DNA from 2 places in the Anaerobacillus sp. 1_MG-2023 genome. Region 1 is predicted to be linked to the other one. Evidence: a T-box and tRNA genes for the amino acid it is inferred to sense, from the RefSeq annotation. Region 1 holds a T-box; the other holds one or more tRNA genes.

Region 1 (8,442 bases):
GCACTTGAATCACTACGTAAGCCTAGATCTTTTGATGCTTTCCGAACAAGCTTGCTGTTAAAGTAAGCTGCTTCAAGCAAAATCGTTGTTGTGTCTTCTTGTACTTCAGAATCAGCGCCACCCATAACACCAGCCACGGCAACGGGTTTTGAACCATTCGTGATTACAAGATGCTCACTCGAAAGCGTGCGTTCAGCATCATCAAGAGTGACAATTTTTTCTCCTTCAGTTGCGCGACGTATCACGACTTCCTTCGACCCAAACCGATTATAATCAAAAGCATGAAGTGGCTGTCCGTATTCCAAAAGAACATAGTTCGTAATATCGACTACGTTGTTAATTGGACGAATACCAGCAGAAACGAGGCGATTTACAAGCCACTGCGGTGATGATTTGATCGTTAAGTCTTTAATAATGGAAGCTCCATAATAAGGATTATCTTCTTCATTCTCTACACGAACTGACACATACTCTTCAACGTCTTCATCCGAACGAACAAGCTCTGGAGATGGAAGTTCAATTGAGCGATTCAATACTGCCCCGACTTCATAAGCGACGCCGATCATGTTCATCGCATCAGCTCTGTTTGGAGTAAGACCTAGCTCAAGAACTTCATCATTTAGATTCAAGTATTCAAGCGCATCTTCTCCAGGTGTCACGTCTTCACTAAATACAAAGATTCCGTCTGCATACTCTTTCGATACAAGTTTACTTTCAATTCCAAGCTCCTGAAGCGAGCAGATCATACCATGAGAAGCTTCACCGCGAAGTTTTGCTTTCTTAATCTTAAAATTGCCTGGAAGTACAGCCCCAACTTTTGCTACAGCTACGTACTGGCCTTGAGCAATATTTGGTGCTCCACAAATAATTTGGACCGGCTCTTCTTCACCAACATTCACCTTACAAATATTTAACTTATCAGCATCAGGGTGTTGCTGACATTCAAGAACGTGACCAATAACCACACCGGTAATTCCTTTATTAAGCTTTTCGACTGTTTCTACCTCAATACCACCCTTAGTAATCAGGTCTGCCAGTTCATCAGCTGAGTAACTATCTAAATCTACATACTGCTGTAGCCAATTCATTGATACGAGCATGTTTTCTCCTCCTAACTTTCAATCATATTATAGTGAATTAAACTGTTTAATAAATCTGCTGTCATTCGTGTAGAAATGACGTATGTCATCAATACCATATTTCAGCATAGCGATCCGTTCTGGTCCCATACCAAAAGCAAACCCAGTGACTTTCTCAGGATCGAAGCCGGACATGCGAAGTACATTCGGATGTACCATACCTCCTCCAAGAATTTCTATCCATCCTGTTCCTTTACATACAGAGCAGCCATTCCCGCCGCAATTAAAGCAAGAAATATCCATCTCTACAGAAGGCTCAGTAAATGGGAAGAAGCTAGGGCGAAGACGGATTTCACGTTCTTCTCCAAACATTTTCTTCGCAAATGATTGGAGCACACCTTTTAGATCACTCATGCGAACATTCTCACCAACCATTAGTCCTTCAATTTGCATAAACTGATGGGAGTGTGTTGCATCATCTGTATCACGACGATAAACTTTACCGGGCACGATGATTTTAACAGGACCTTCTCCATTTAACTTCTCCATCGTTCTAGCTTGCATTGGAGAGGTATGCGTTCTTAATAGCGTTTCTTCAGTTATATAGAATGAATCCTGCATATCTCTAGCCGGATGATCCTTTGGAAGGTTTAACGCTTCGAAATTATAATAATCGGTTTCAACTTCTGGTCCTTCCGCAATCGAGAATCCCATACCAAGAAATAGGTCTTCAATTTCTTCGATTACCCTCGTAAGTGGGTGATGATTTCCTCTCTTAATTGGACGACCCGGCAGAGAAATATCGATCGTTTCTTTCTTCAATCGTTCTTCTACGGCTGCTTTTTCTAAACGAGTCACTTTCTCCTCTAATTGATCCGAAATCGCTGAGCGAATTTCATTAACGAGCTGCCCCATTTTCGGACGTTCTTCTTTCGATAATTTTCCCATACCTTTAGAAATTTCTGTAATTGGCCCTTTTTTTCCAAGGTATTTCACTTTGATATCCTGCACTTCTTTCATTGAAGAAGCTTGCTGGATTTCTGATAGTGCTTCTTCTTTTAACGTTTGTAAACGCTCTTGCATCTTTTCAACCTCCACTTCATTTTCGTGTTTGCTTCTTTTTGCAATAAAAAAATCCTCGCTCCCCAGAAAGGGGCGAAGATTTGATTTCGCGGTACCACCCTAATTCACCGATAGAGTACACCTATCAGCCTTAAGCAAAGAATAACGGCTTGTAAACCGATCCGCTTTCGAACGAACAAAGCGGCAACTCCAGAGCGAATTCGGCAGCGTCCCAATAGAAATGCTTTCAGTCTCGGCATTTCCTCCCTGCAAAGGCAGCGGCAGCTTACTACTCTCCATCATTGTTTTTAACATATATAAGTTGCTTTTAATTATAGAAAAAAATCGCTATATCCGCAAGCCTTATTATGAAGGTAACAATCCATACATCAGAATTCCTGCTGCAACGGCGACATTTAACGACTCTGCTTTACCATATATCGGAATATATACGTTCACGTCTGCTAAACATTGAAGCTCGTCTGATACACCGTTTGCTTCGTTTCCAAGAATGACAGCAAACTGAGAAGATGAATCAAGCTCGTGATATGGCGTTCCTCCACTCACTTCTGTTGCGTATATCAGCATGCCAGCTTCTTTTAATTTCTGAACTTCTTTCACCAAATCCCCTTTTATTACAGGAAGATGAAATATAGATCCCTGGGTGGATCGAAGCACCTTACTGTTATAAGCATCAACGGTTCCATGTCCAAGTAGAAGGCCGTCGTATCCAGCGCTATCTGCAGTTCGAATAATCGTTCCCAAATTACCGGGATCCTGAATGGCGTCCAGTAATAATAGTTTGCCATGACGAGGTAGTTCAGGCTCAACCATTTTACAAACAGCCATAATCCCCTGTGGTGTTTCTGTATCCGTTAGTTCTTGCATCACTTTCTCCGTAACAGTATAGACCACAGGTAGCTCTTTAAACGGATAAGCAGATAAGTCAGTGTCTTCTATCACAATCAATTCTGTGATTAAAGCCTCAGCCTTCGCAGCTTCTTCTACAATATGTGGACCTTCAATGATATAAGAAAAAGCTTTCTCTCTACCCTTTCGCGTCTGAAGTTTTTTCCAATCTTTCACTTTTTGATTTTTAGCGGATTCTATAATCATTATGCTCTCCTTCAGTTTTCAATGTTTCCATTATAAAGGGTTGAAAGGGAAGATTCCAATAAAACTCATGAAATTTCTTCAATTCGCTCATACTAATGAGGCTTGAACCAACAAGCGAATGAGAAAGGCGAGGTGGAAAGTATGGACCTTAATTTACGCAAAGCAATTCTCGCTAATATTAATGGCAACAATGAGGAGCAACTCGAAGCGACAATCCTCGACGCCATGCAAAGCGGAGAAGAGAAAATGCTCCCTGGGCTTGGTGTTCTTTTCGAAATTCTTTGGAAAGAAGCACCAGAAAATGAGCGAGAGCAAATGCTCTCTTATATGGCACAGGGTGTAAATTAACAAGCGAAATCCGGTGGCAAGAGCCACCGGATTTTGTGTTCTAGTTAAAGATAATTTCTTTCACAGTATCAGCATCAAGCTTTTTAATCACTTCAACAATCAAATTAACTGCATTCTCAAAATCATCACGATGAAGAATCGCTGCGTGAGTATGAATATAGCGTGTGGCAATTGTGATGGAAAGTGCAGGTACTCCATTTGCTGTTAAATGAATTTTACCCGAATCTGTTCCACCGCCTGCAATAGAGTCAAACTGATAAGGAATATTGTTCTCATCAGCTGTATCTGTTACAAAGTCACGAAGACCTTTGTGACCGACCATTGAAGCATCATACATAATAATTTGAGGACCTTTCCCCATTTTGGATTGAGCGTCCTTTTCACTTACTCCAGGAGTATCACCAGCGATACCAACGTCAACCGCAAAGCCTATATCAGGCTTAATCATATTTGTAGCCGTAGTCGCTCCGCGAAGACCTACTTCCTCTTGTACCGTCCCAACGCCATAGACAGTATTAGGATGCTCTTCTCCTTTTAGCTTACGAAGTACTTCGATCGCAATAGCACAGCCAATACGGTTATCCCATGCTTTCGCCATAAGCATTTTTTCGTTATTCATAACAGTAAATTCACAAACTGGAACAACAGAATCTCCCGGCTTAACGCCCCATTCCATAGCCTCTTCTCGGCTTGAAGCACCAATATCAATGAACATATCTTTCTTATCGACCGATTTCTTACGCTGTTCAGGAGGAAGAATATGTGGTGGTTTAGAACCGATGACGCCCATAATGTTACCATTACGAGTCATGACGTTAACACGCTGTGCAAGCATAACCTGCTCCCACCAGCCGCCAACTGTTTGGAAATAAAGAAAGCCTTTATCATCAATACGCGTTACCATAAAGCCAATCTCATCGAGATGACCTGCAACCATAATCTTTGGGCCTTCTGCTTTACCTTTTTTAACCGCAATTAAGCTGCCAAGATTATCATACATAATTTCATCTGAAAGAGATTCAATGTGCTTCTTCATCACTTCGCGAGGTTCACGTTCGTTACCTGGTACACCATTCGCATCAGTGAGTTCTTTCAGCATCTGCAACGTTTCGTCTAGCTTAGCCATATGTATTGCCTCCTTGATATGTATTCTCTGTTCATTATAACGGTTTCCGAAATATTTCACAATTCAGAGGACTCTTGAATCTAATATCCCTGATCCTGTCGATTATGATTCACTTTATTTTTTTTCAAATATGCTTCATTCATTTCTTCAAACCGTAGCCCGATAAGTTGTCCAAGTAAAAGATAACTTTCCATTAAATCGTTAAATGCTTCCTCATTTTTTTCACTCGCCACTTGATCAATCGCTTTGTAGACACGATGGAAAGCTTGTACTTCAGAGCCAGCGGGATCGTCTTTTGACAATGCTTCATACGTTGTAATACCCAATTCAATCCCTAATGAGAGAATAAAATGAATACCATCCACATACTCCTCTAGAATCGTTTCTTTAGGGGAAGGAGCTTTTTTACTCCAATATTTAAAACAACGTGTTTCATTCGCTAGTTCTCCAATCTCGACTTTAAGAGCAAGTAGTTTATTCTCGAATAAATCTTCATGCCTCAGATTGTGTTCCTTTACAATCCGAGTATCAAGTTGTCTTTGTAATGTAAATAATTGTTCGAATTTCAATGAACTCTTCCTTTCTTAAATCTTTTCTTTTTTTGAAACCTTTCTTTATCATATACGTATAGAGAATAGAAGCATAGTGAAAATGAGGTGCTGACTAATGATTATTATTCTTTTTCGTCTTGTCATTCTCGTAGCCATGGTGTTGATTGCTTATTCTGTCATCCGCTTTTTTATGGATCCAAAACGAAAGTTGGAAAAAGCTCACGATCATAAAGAGTACTATTTCTTCGATGACTCGTCCAATGTAAGAAAAAATTTTCTCGTCACCTACAAAGGTGCCTTATTCGAAGGTGAAAAGTATCTTGGCACTACTGAAAAATCGTTCGATATTATTACCCTTTCAGTAGGGGTGAAAAATGCATCAGAACTATATTTGCTTGAGAAAGAAGATTTCTATTTTCTTGAAAAGGAAATGGACATCCGCTATCCTAGTGCAAAAATTGAATGGAAGAGCCCAGTCAAAGAATTTTTACGCCATCGCGAAAATACTTAACAAACAACCCCCCTCCGATCTGGAGGGGGGTTGTTTGTTACGATCAAATATAAAAGTTTTTTATCTCACAGGCTGAAAGAAATCCTCCCACTTCATAATCCACTCTCTTCTTCTTAGTAAATAGAAAAGGATGACAAGTCCACACAACATGAGTACGATGACGACCGGATCGAACCTACTAATCGCCGTACCAAAGAAAGAATACAACAAAGCGAGAGGTACATTTGAAATGAGGGATGACCGCAAATAATCTCTAAAGTCTTTAGATACCTCAATTAAACAAAGGGAAATGAAATGAAAATGAACGAAAGGTACTAATCGAAGGATGGCGATTTGCCCAACTGACATTGGCATATGTTTACGTGTCCATCGTTCTTTCATTCGAATAATTTTCTTAAACAAACCCGGCGTCCGCTTAACAACTAAATAAAAAACCGTACTTACAACAGTAATTCCAATCAATGAGTAAATCGTGCCATATATTGCGCCAAACATCACTCCACCAGCAACACAAACAACACTAACTGGAACAAATACAAACTGACGAATAAAATGAAAAATAATGAAATAGAATGGGGCGTAAATTCCGCTATTTGATACAACCTCCACAAGCGGTAGGACGAGCTCATTCATGATGTTCCCCCCTTCCTTTAACCTTTATGACAAGAGACGAGCTGTTATGTCAAAAAGCGAAGGTTCTCGATTAGAATATTATTTGGAAATACGTGGACAATAAGGAGGGATTTAATCAGTTCGGTAATTGGAGGGGATAAATTATGGATGAACTCGTTATTGCTCGTTCATTATTTGGAATGACAATGGGCGTACATATTATTTATGCAACACTCGGTGTAGGCTTACCTTTAATGGTTCTTGTAGCTGAGCTTATGTATCAAAAAACAAAAGATAGAGATTATGCGATAATGGCCAATCGATGGACGAAAGGGTTCGCTGTTTTACTAGGGGTGGCGATTCCTACAGGAACCATTGCAGGTGTACAGCTTTCTCTCTTATGGCCAGGATTTATGGAAGTCGTTGGACGAGTGATTGCATTGCCCTTTCAAATTGAAATTTATGCTTTCTTCCTAGAAGCTCTCTTTATGTCAATCTATGTTTATGCTGCAGATCGCCTTTCTCCAATCATGCGAATTGTGAGCGTAACGCTTGTTGCATTCGGTGCGAGCGCATCAGCTATCTTAATTACAAATGTCCACGCTTTTGAAGGTACACCAGCTGGATTTGAGATAGTAGACGGAAAATTCGTTAACGTTGATCCATGGGAGGCGTTCTTCAATCCTTCCTTTCTAGTTACAGCTGGACACGTAACTGTTTCCGCTTTAATGACAGGAGCATTTGTTATCGCATCCATTGCGGCATATAAAATGATTCGTCAACGAGGTAATACGAGAGAATATAAATTTCATCATAAAGCTTTAATGATGGGGCTCGTTATAGGTGGGGTTTTTTCAATTTTAACTGCCTTAAATGGACATGAATCTGCTCAACAACTGTATCAATATCAACCTGAGAAACTCGCGGCGGCGGAAGGTTTGTTTGAAACACAAACTTATGCACCACTTGCCATTGGCGGCTATACCGATAAAGAAGAACGTGAGGTAAAGTGGGCAATTGAAGTTCCGTGGGCACTCAGTTTTCTATCCGATGACTCATTTGATACGGAAGTACTCGGTCTTGAAGAATGGCCTGAAGAAGAGTGGCCACCACTATTTGTTCATACCTTGTTCAATTCAATGGTCGGGATTGGTTCCCTACTCATGCTATTGTCTATTGTTGGATTTACTTGGTACAAAATCCTTAAACGAAAAGAATTTCCACGCTGGCTTATGTGGGCATTTATTGCTGCAGGTCCGCTCGCCATTACAGCAATTGAATTCGGATGGATATTCGCCTGTACCGGCAGACAGCCCTGGATTATCTATCACGTTATGAAAACGGAAGAAGCAGTCACGACTTCAGGAAATATCGGCCTGCTCTTTGTTCTCTTTCTCATTGTGTATATCATTTTAATGATCTCAACAGTCCTCGTCCTTCGCTACTATTTCAATCGTAACCCGATTAGCGAGGAACTCGATCAGTAGGCACCTGCCTATACCGTTCAAAAAGAATAAGAGGTGAACCACATGTCAGAAGCATTTTACGCTATCACATTAATATGGGGTCTTGTTTTTATTTATGCGGTTATGGCCACAATCGATTTCGGTGCTGGTTTTTGGTCCATGATCTATTTAAATAAAAACAACACGAAAGCGACAAATATTGCAAATCGTTATTTATCTCCATCTTGGGAAGTAACAAATGTATTTATCGTTGCCATCGTCGTAGCTCTTTTCAGCTTTTTCCCTGGAGCAACATTTACCCTCGGTACTGTCCTTCTCATTCCAGGGAGTTTGATTATACTATTACTTGCCCTTAGGAGTGCGTTTCTTGTATTTTCTCATTCTGCTTCTTCAAATTACAAACGCCTCTTAACCTTGATATCAGGAATAACTGGTTTTCTTATTCCAGCTCTTTTGATTTGCGTGTTACCTATTACGCATGGCGGATTTATCCAAACATCAAACGGGATAGAACGTCTTTTATTGGTTGAATTATTTACAAGTCCAAGTGTTTATGCTTTCATGGCCTTCG
Region 2 (8,442 bases), on a different contig from region 1:
TGTTGAGTATTGTCGAAAAAAATAAAACATAAGTGCAAGGGGTTGAAATGATGGAACTCAACGTTCAGGAGATGATCTTTCAGTTTGTGGGAGGTCTTGGTATTTTCCTGTTTGGACTAAAGTATATGGGAGATGGCCTTCAACGATCAGCAGGTGATCGATTAAGAGATATTCTCGATCGTTTTACCACTAACCCGTTTATGGGTGTGCTTGCGGGGATTGTAGTTACTATCTTATTACAAACTAGCTCAGGTACTACAGTTCTTACAGTGGGATTGGTAAATGCAGGATTTATGACCCTAAGGCAAGCTATCGGAGTTATAATGGGTGCTAATATAGGAACTACAGTAACTGCATTCATTATTGGTATACCTATTAAAGATTACGCCTTACCAATAATTTTCCTCGGTGCAGCATTAATCTTCTTTGTTAAAAACAAAAAGATTACTTATCTTGGGCAGATAATATTTGGTTTTGGTGGATTGTTCTATGGCTTAGAACTTATGAGTAATGGTATGAAACCTTTAAGAAGTCTTCAGGCTTTCCATGATCTCACACTTAGTATGAGTGACAATCCAATATTAGGGGTAGTAATTGGTACTGTATTTACTGTAATCGTTCAGAGTTCTAGCGCTACCATTGGGGTACTTCAAAGTTTGTTTTCCCAAGATGCAATGAATCTTCAAGCAGCTATGCCAGTATTATTTGGAGATAACATTGGTACAACTGTAACTGCTGTTCTAGCATCAATTGGTGCATCAGTAGCAGCTAGAAGAGCAGCCCTTACCCATGTGATTTTTAACTTAATTGGAACAACGATCTTTTTAATTATTTTGTCCCTATACACCCCTTTTATTTCCTATCTTCAAGGTGTATTAAATCTTAATTCAGAAATGACAATCGCATTTGCGCATGGAATTTTCAATGTGTCTAATACAATAATTCAGTTTCCTTTCATTGCTTTACTAGCCGTTATAGTTACGAAAATTATTCCTGGTGATGATTCAACAATTGAATATAAACCTAAACATTTAGATCCTGTGTTCATTGAACAATCTACTTCAGTGGCACTTGGACAAGCGAAAGAAGAAGTTATTCGTATGAGCGGTTTTGCTTATAAAGGTGTTCAAGAGGCTTCTAACTATCTGACTTCTAAAAGTCAGAAAAGCGCAGAAAAAACCGCTCAGTATGAGGAAGCTATTAACAACCTAGATACTAAAATTACAGACTACCTTATTCAGCTATCAGCCACTTCTTTGTCCGGTGATGAGTCAACACGACATGGTATGTTAATGGACTCTGTTCGGGATATTGAGCGTATTGGGGATCATATGGAAAATATTGTTGAATTGGTTGATTATCAGATTAGTAATAAAGTTAAAATGACTGACGTTGCAATGAAAGATCTTGATGAAATGTTTAATTTAACCCTTTCTGCACTACAAGAAGCCTTTGATTCACTCGATAAATGGGACGTAGCAAAGGCCCAGGATGTTGTGCAATTGGAAGATAAGATCGACAAAATGGAAAGAACGCTTCGTAAACAGCATATCCTTCGTCTAAATGAGGGTGAATGTACTGGAAGTGCTGGAATTGTTTTTGTTGATATCATCAGTAACCTTGAGCGTATTGGTGACCATGCGGTGAATATTGCAGAAGCCGTCATTGGAGAAGAATAAATTTGGGAAGCAGAGGGATGCCTCTGCTTCTTTTTATCATTATATAGAAGGAAAGTGACATCTCCGCTAAAATAGAGTCAAGTTGAAGGGAGGTTAAAAGCGTGGATATTCTATTATGGTGCCTGATCATTGCGTCATTCATCATTGCATTTGTGGGATTGATTTATCCGATTATTCCAGCCGTACTATTTATTTATGTTGGGTTTATCCTGTATGGGGTGTTTTTTGAGTTTGGTTCAATGACTATTTCCTTTTGGATTGTTGAAGTTCTGCTGACGATGTTATTATTTGTTGCGGACTATGCTAGTAACTTATTTGGCGTGAAGAAGTATGGAGGGTCAAAGGCGGCGATATGGGGGAGTACAATTGGTTTACTTGTTGGCCCGTTTGTTATTCCATTTGCAGGAATCATCCTTGGACCATTTATCGGTGCTATCTTAGCTGAATTAGTTATTCATCGAAAAGCTTTTAAAGAATCTGTTCAAGTAGGTGTAGGTTCATTGCTTGGTTTTCTTGGTGGAGCTGTTATGAAAGGTTTACTCCAAATGGTCATGGTTGTTGTGTTCCTAGTGTATGTCCTATAAGTTCTTGATGACAAAATGAAAGCGTGATATAGTATTTTCATAATTGAAATTAAGATTAATTCAATTAAATTTGAAAAACTTATTGACGCTTTCTTAATCTATATGATATATTAGTTCTTGTCGTTAAGAAATATTCCACAGTAGCTCAGTGGTAGAGCTATCGGCTGTTAACCGATCGGTCGTAGGTTCGAATCCTACCTGTGGAGCCATATGGCGGTGTAGCTCAGCTGGCTAGAGCGTACGGTTCATACCCGTGAGGTCGGGGGTTCGATCCCCTCCGCCGCTACCATAATTTTAACGATAAAACATGGCGGTTGTGGCGAAGTGGTTAACGCACCGGATTGTGATTCCGGCATTCGTGGGTTCAATTCCCATCAGCCGCCCCACTTATTACATAAGGACCCTTAGCTCAGCTGGTTAGAGCTGACGGCTCATAACCGTCCGGTCGCAGGTTCGAGTCCTGCAGGGTCCACCAAATGCATATCGGAGGAATACCCAAGTCTGGCTGAAGGGATCGGTCTTGAAAACCGACAGGGGCTTAGTCGCCCGCGGGGGTTCGAATCCCTCTTCCTCCTCCATTTTTTAAAAGTTAGCTTTCTAAAAAATGGATGCAAATTAATTTCTTTTACATTATCGCGGGGTGGAGCAGTTCGGTAGCTCGTTGGGCTCATAACCCAAAGGTCGCAGGTTCAAATCCTGCCCCCGCAACCAAAATAAAATTCTTACTACGTCGAACATACTTCTTTGTTAGAATTTAATTGGAGTGCTCCAGGGGCAACCTAAGCTCATAGCAAGGCCAAATTACTTTTGATGTAAATGCAAACTACATACTAATTAAAATTAATACTGATAACATGATTTGGCTCTGTAGCTCAGTCGGTAGAGCAGAGGACTGAAAATCCTCGTGTCGGCGGTTCGATTCCGTCCGGAGCCACCACTCAATAAAGATCCCACTCGTCAATTAATGACGAGTTTTTTTATGTTTTATGCATGTTATTACGGTGTTAATTCTCGATTTTATTCGTTAAGATGTTTAATTCTATATACTGAGGGGAAACTTTATCTGTGTTGCGGAAATTCAAAGGTTTATTATTTGAAAACGCATGACAATTCTGCTAGTGTAAACATGTGACGACATCATGTTCAAGTGGTGGCTAACGCTACCCTAACAGCAAGTTACATACTATATTTAAGGAGGAGATTCACAATGGCTAAATTTGAACTACCAGAACTACCTTACGACTACAATGCACTAGAACCACACATCGATGAAGAAACAATGAAGATCCACCACGACAAGCACCATAACGCATATGTAACAAAGTTAAATGGTGCACTAGAAGGTCATGAGGAGCATGCATCTAAGAGCCTTGAAGATCTTCTTGGCAACCTTGACGCACTTCCTGAAGGCATTCGAACTGCTGTTCGAAACAATGGTGGCGGACACGCTAACCACTCACTTTTCTGGCAATTGCTAAGCCCTAACGGTGGCGGCGAACCATCAGGTGATCTAAGCGAAGCACTTAAAAAGAAATTTGGTAGCTTTGAAAGCTTTAAAGAAGAATTTGCTAATGCTGCAGCTGGTCGTTTTGGATCAGGCTGGGCTTGGCTAGTAGTAAAAGGTGGAGAACTTGAAGTAACAAGCACTCCAAACCAAGATACTCCAGTAATGGAAGGTGTTACACCAATTCTTGGGCTAGATGTTTGGGAGCATGCTTATTATCTTAAGTATCAAAACAAACGTCCTGATTATATCGCTGCATTCTGGAATGTAGTTAACTGGGATGAAGTTGCAAAGCGTTACGAAGCAGCTAAATAATTTACCAAGCTTTCAAAACCCCCAACATTTATGTTGGGGGTTTTTCTATTATGGTTCGATTAAGGTATAAATTGTTCCTAAATGGTGTAGTGTGAAATTTATTAAAAAATCTGTAAAATCACAGCCGGTTTCAAAATCATGAGGTGTACAAATCAGAACTTGATGATCTGTGATTGTCAATGAGATGAGGTCATTTCGATATTGGATTTGAAGATAGTGCCTCATCCTATTAATAAAGAACGAGTATTCATCAACTTTTATATGATGTTGAACTCTTTGAAGTAGTTGGATTCGACTGTCTTTAGTAATGTAGTCTGTCCGATATAGAAAGTAATACATACCTAGTCCCCTTTCAAAAACAGTTTATCCTTTTTGTTTCATCCGCATAACGAACAGAATTTAAGTCAAAATAAGGGTGGATGAAAAAAGGGGAGTTTGTTATGAAAGTTATAAAACATATGATTGGTGAGATAGAGGTAACAAAAGATTTGTTGTTATTACTTACAATCGGTGGTTTATACGCGCTGAGTATTGCGCTCTCAAATACGTTCGTAAATGTTTACTTGTGGAAGCAGTCTGGTGAGTTTGCGGATATAGGTATATACAACCTTGCTGCGGTTATAAGTCAGCCGCTTACCTTTATTCTCGCTGGTAGATGGGCTAAGAAAATGGATAGAGTTATTGTACTGCGGATTGGAGTGATTTTTCTCGCTCTTTTCTATATAACAGTGCTTTTTCTTGGTCAGAACGCTAGTCATTTGCTTATCTTACTGGGCGCTTTACTTGGAATAGGGTTTGGCTTTTATTGGCTTGCATTTAATGTGCTAACATTCGAAATTACAGAACCGGACACAAGGGATTTTTTTAATGGATTCCTTGGTTTACTTACATCTTTCGCTGGGATGATTGGGCCAATATTTGCTGGTGTTATTATTTCAAGTCTAGAAGCATTCACGGGATACAAAGTAATATTTGCCGTCTCACTTGCTTTATTTTTCGCAGCTGTAATCTTAAGTTTCTTTCTCGAACGTCGGTCTGCCAAAGGGACCTTTTCATTTAAACGTGTTCTTCAAGAAAGAAAAGCGAATGCAGATTGGCTTAACATTTTGCACGCGCATTTTTTTCAAGGTATAAGAGAAGGTACTTTTATTTTCATTATCGTTGTCCTTGTTTTTATTACGACGGAAAGTGAGCTTGCAATTGGTACATTTGGACTTGTTAATTCAGGTGTGTCATTTTTAGCTTATTATTTGGCGACGAGATTGATTAAACCGCGATATCGTAAGAAGGCTATTTTATATGGCGGGCTTATTCTTTACGCTTCGGTTTTCTTGCTTGTATCCGACCTAACGTTTGCCCGGTTGTTAATGTATGGTGTTTGTATTTCTCTTGCTTATCCACTTTTACTTGTCCCCTACATTTCGCTCACTTACGATGTGATCGGTAAGGCTTGGAATGCAGCAGAAATGCGGATTGAGTACATTGTCGTTCGAGAGGTGTACTTAAACTTAGGACGAATTGTTTCCGTTCTTTTATTCTTATTAACAGTAGCGTTATTCGATGATGTAACGAGCATTCCGATTTTGTTATTAATTGTTGGTGCTGGCCATTCGTTTATTTACCTGTTTGTAAGAAAACTTCAAGCTCCCCATCCCTCAAACCCTTCTCCTGACACCGTACAATAGCTCATTAGACTCTTTACTTTTTTTATATCACTAAGTATAGTAAGTAGAAGAGAGAGCAGAGACACCTGTCTGGAACAGGTGTCTATATTTGTTTAAAGGAAGGGAGTCAATCGTGAAAACGAAAAAAAAGAAAAATCATGTGCCTTTAAGGCTCAGTATATTATTTTTATCTGTATTCCTTCTGTTTTCTACATTAATACTTCGACTGGGCGTTATACAGATTGTAAACGGTGAAGAATACGAACGTGTTTCTGAGCAAACTGAGAATGTTACAGCAGAATCAACAGCACCTCGTGGAAAAATGTATGATCGTTATGGGCGAGTTCTGGTTGATAATAACCCGGAATTTGCACTTACATATATCCGAACGCAGAATACTAAGCAAGCTGAGAGACTTGAATTAGCTCAGAAATTAGCAGGGTATATTGAAAAAGATACAGATGATGTCATTGACCGAGATCTTAAAGATTATTGGATTGTGACGAATCCGGAAAAAGCGAAGGCGAAGCTAACGGAAAAAGAGTGGGAAGCACTTGAGTCGAGTGAAGCTTACCAACTCCAAATTGAACGGATTAATGATGAGGATTTAGCAGAGATTAAGAACGATCCAAAAGAACTTGAGGTAGCTGCTATCAAAAGGGCGATGGATACTGGTTATGCCTTATCCTCTCAAACAATTAAGGTAGGTTTAACTGAAGATGAAATTGCTAAAGTAAGTGAAAACCTTGGTTCGCTACCTGGAATAGAAATTCAAGCAGACGCCACTCGAGAATATCCTTATGGAAATACTCTGCAAACGATTTTCGGAAGGGTCGGACCTATCCCTAAAGATGAGTTAGATTATTATGGTTTGAGAGATTATGAAAGAAATGACAAAGTAGGTATTAGCTATCTCGAGAAAGAGTACGAAGAGTACTTAAAAGGTCAAAAAGAAAAGCAAACCTACGTGACCGACAAATCGGGAGAGCCAATTGGTGAACCAAAAGTAATTGAAGGTCAAAGAGGAAACGATTTGGTCCTCTCACTAGACATCGATCTTCAAAAGGAAGTCGAGAAAATTTTGGATGAAGAGCTTCGTGATGCAAGACAATATGGGGCAACACGAGGCTATGTAGTCATGATGGATCCCAAAACAGGTGAAGTCCTTTCTCTTGCTGGTAAGGAATATAGCAACGGAGAGTTTAAAGACCGGACGTTTGGAGTGATCGGTGACTCCTACGCAATGGGATCGACTGTTAAAGGAGCAACAGTGTTAACCGGTTATCAGTATGATGCTATTAACCCGAATACGACACTTGTGGATGAAGTTTTATACTTTAAGGACGAAGGTAAAAAATCTTCTTATACGGCTAATGCTATGGGACCTATTTCAGACTTAGTTGCTCTACAAAGATCTTCAAACGTATATATGTGGAAAATCGCGATGAAGATGGCTGGCTATGACTATGCTCCTTACGAAAGCAGTAGTTATGACCCGTCAGCTTACGATGAGCTAAAAGAGTCATTCTCTCAGTTTGGTCTAGGTGTTAAAACCGGGGTTGATCTCCCTGGTGAAAGTGCAGGATTAAACGGAGGTGTGAATGAATTCGGAAAAATCCTCGATTTTGCAATTGGACAGTATGATACGTATACACCAATGCAAATGGCTCAGTATACTTCTACCATCGCAAATGGTGGCTATCGTATTGAGCCACACATTTTAAAAGAGGTTCATGAACCTTCTGAAAAAGATGGTCTTTCAAATACCATTCTTTTTCAAAATACTCCAGAGGTGTTAAACAAAATTAAAATGAGTGAAGAAGAAGTGACACATGTCCAAAAAGGGATGTGGATGGTTATGAATACGGCAAATGGAACTGCAGGTACACATTATCCTTACTTCCAAAGTGATGATTATCAAGCTGCTGGAAAGACTGGAACAGCGCAAATCGGAGATGGATATAATTTAACCCTTGTTGGCTATGCGCCCTATGATAATCCCGAAGTAGCCTTTTCTGTAGTAGTTCCAGAAGTGAATGACTCTTCTTCAGGATATGTTAATAAAAAAATAGGTGGACGCGTTCTAGATGCTTATTTTGATTTAAAAGATGAAGCGAAGAAACCTATTGAGGCTAACCAAAAAGAAACAGAATAGCATTTCATGAAAAACCGCTGAAAAGCGGTTTTTTTGTTTAAGGACAAATGAATGAATAATATTTGTCAGATTGAGGTGAAGTGATAGGCTGAATGCATAGCAAAAGTAAGGTATGCCCCAAAAAGACTTATTTAAACGTTTTCCGACACGCATTTACAATCTCTTTACATACGGTTTATATGACATTAATATCTAGCCTGTATTCTAAGAATTGTGATTGAGAGACCAGTACACAAACAACCTGGTTGGTCACAAGTACAAACATCCATTTAGGGGGAAATTACATGAAGTTCAAAGGTATTATGCTCATGGTAGTTATGTCGCTAGTAATGGTTTTCGCATCAGCTTGCGGAAACAACTCTGGTAATACAGAAAACTCTGGTAGCACAAACAGCGATGGTGAAGTTTCTGGAGACGTACTAATGGACGGATCTTCTACAGTATTTCCAATCATGGAAGCTGTCGCTGAAGAATATGCTTCTGCACAACCTGACGTAAAAGTAAGTGTAGGTGTTTCGGGATCTGGTGGTGGATTCGAAAA

Evidence for each region. A T-box is a leader RNA that pairs with one kind of tRNA and senses whether it is charged. The one in region 1 lies ahead of pheS (phenylalanine--tRNA ligase subunit alpha), so its partner is inferred to be a tRNA-Phe.
Region 2: it has a tRNA-Phe gene. The T-box ahead of pheS (phenylalanine--tRNA ligase subunit alpha) is inferred to sense a tRNA for this amino acid. The anticodon was not compared.

The regions. Positions count from the first base shown of each region.
Region 1 is NZ_JAUORD010000004.1:178,702-187,143, forward strand. It holds gene pheT (phenylalanine--tRNA ligase subunit beta) at 1-1,100, opposite strand, end outside; gene pheS (phenylalanine--tRNA ligase subunit alpha) at 1,128-2,162, opposite strand; T-box leader at 2,228-2,453, opposite strand; gene Q4550_RS09420 (TrmH family RNA methyltransferase) at 2,508-3,257, opposite strand; gene sspI (small acid-soluble spore protein SspI) at 3,399-3,605, shown strand; gene Q4550_RS09430 (M42 family metallopeptidase) at 3,646-4,731, opposite strand; gene Q4550_RS09435 (dUTP diphosphatase) at 4,812-5,300, opposite strand; gene Q4550_RS09440 (sigma-w pathway protein ysdB) at 5,398-5,793, shown strand; gene Q4550_RS09445 (TVP38/TMEM64 family protein) at 5,854-6,426, opposite strand; gene Q4550_RS09450 (cytochrome ubiquinol oxidase subunit I) at 6,570-7,892, shown strand; gene Q4550_RS09455 (cytochrome d ubiquinol oxidase subunit II) at 7,926-8,442, shown strand, end outside.
Region 2 is NZ_JAUORD010000002.1:102,334-110,775, forward strand. It holds gene Q4550_RS04255 (Na/Pi cotransporter family protein) at 51-1,679, shown strand; gene Q4550_RS04260 (DUF456 domain-containing protein) at 1,781-2,263, shown strand; tRNA gene Q4550_RS04265 (tRNA-Asn) at 2,398-2,472, shown strand; tRNA gene Q4550_RS04270 (tRNA-Met) at 2,476-2,552, shown strand; tRNA gene Q4550_RS04275 (tRNA-His) at 2,574-2,649, shown strand; tRNA gene Q4550_RS04280 (tRNA-Ile) at 2,662-2,738, shown strand; tRNA gene Q4550_RS04285 (tRNA-Ser) at 2,749-2,841, shown strand; tRNA gene Q4550_RS04290 (tRNA-Met) at 2,898-2,974, shown strand; tRNA gene Q4550_RS04295 (tRNA-Phe) at 3,125-3,200, shown strand; gene Q4550_RS04300 (superoxide dismutase) at 3,471-4,082, shown strand; gene Q4550_RS04305 (hypothetical protein) at 4,131-4,421, opposite strand; gene Q4550_RS04310 (MFS transporter) at 4,523-5,767, shown strand; gene Q4550_RS04315 (peptidoglycan D,D-transpeptidase FtsI family protein) at 5,880-7,901, shown strand; gene Q4550_RS04320 (PstS family phosphate ABC transporter substrate-binding protein) at 8,186-8,442, shown strand, end outside.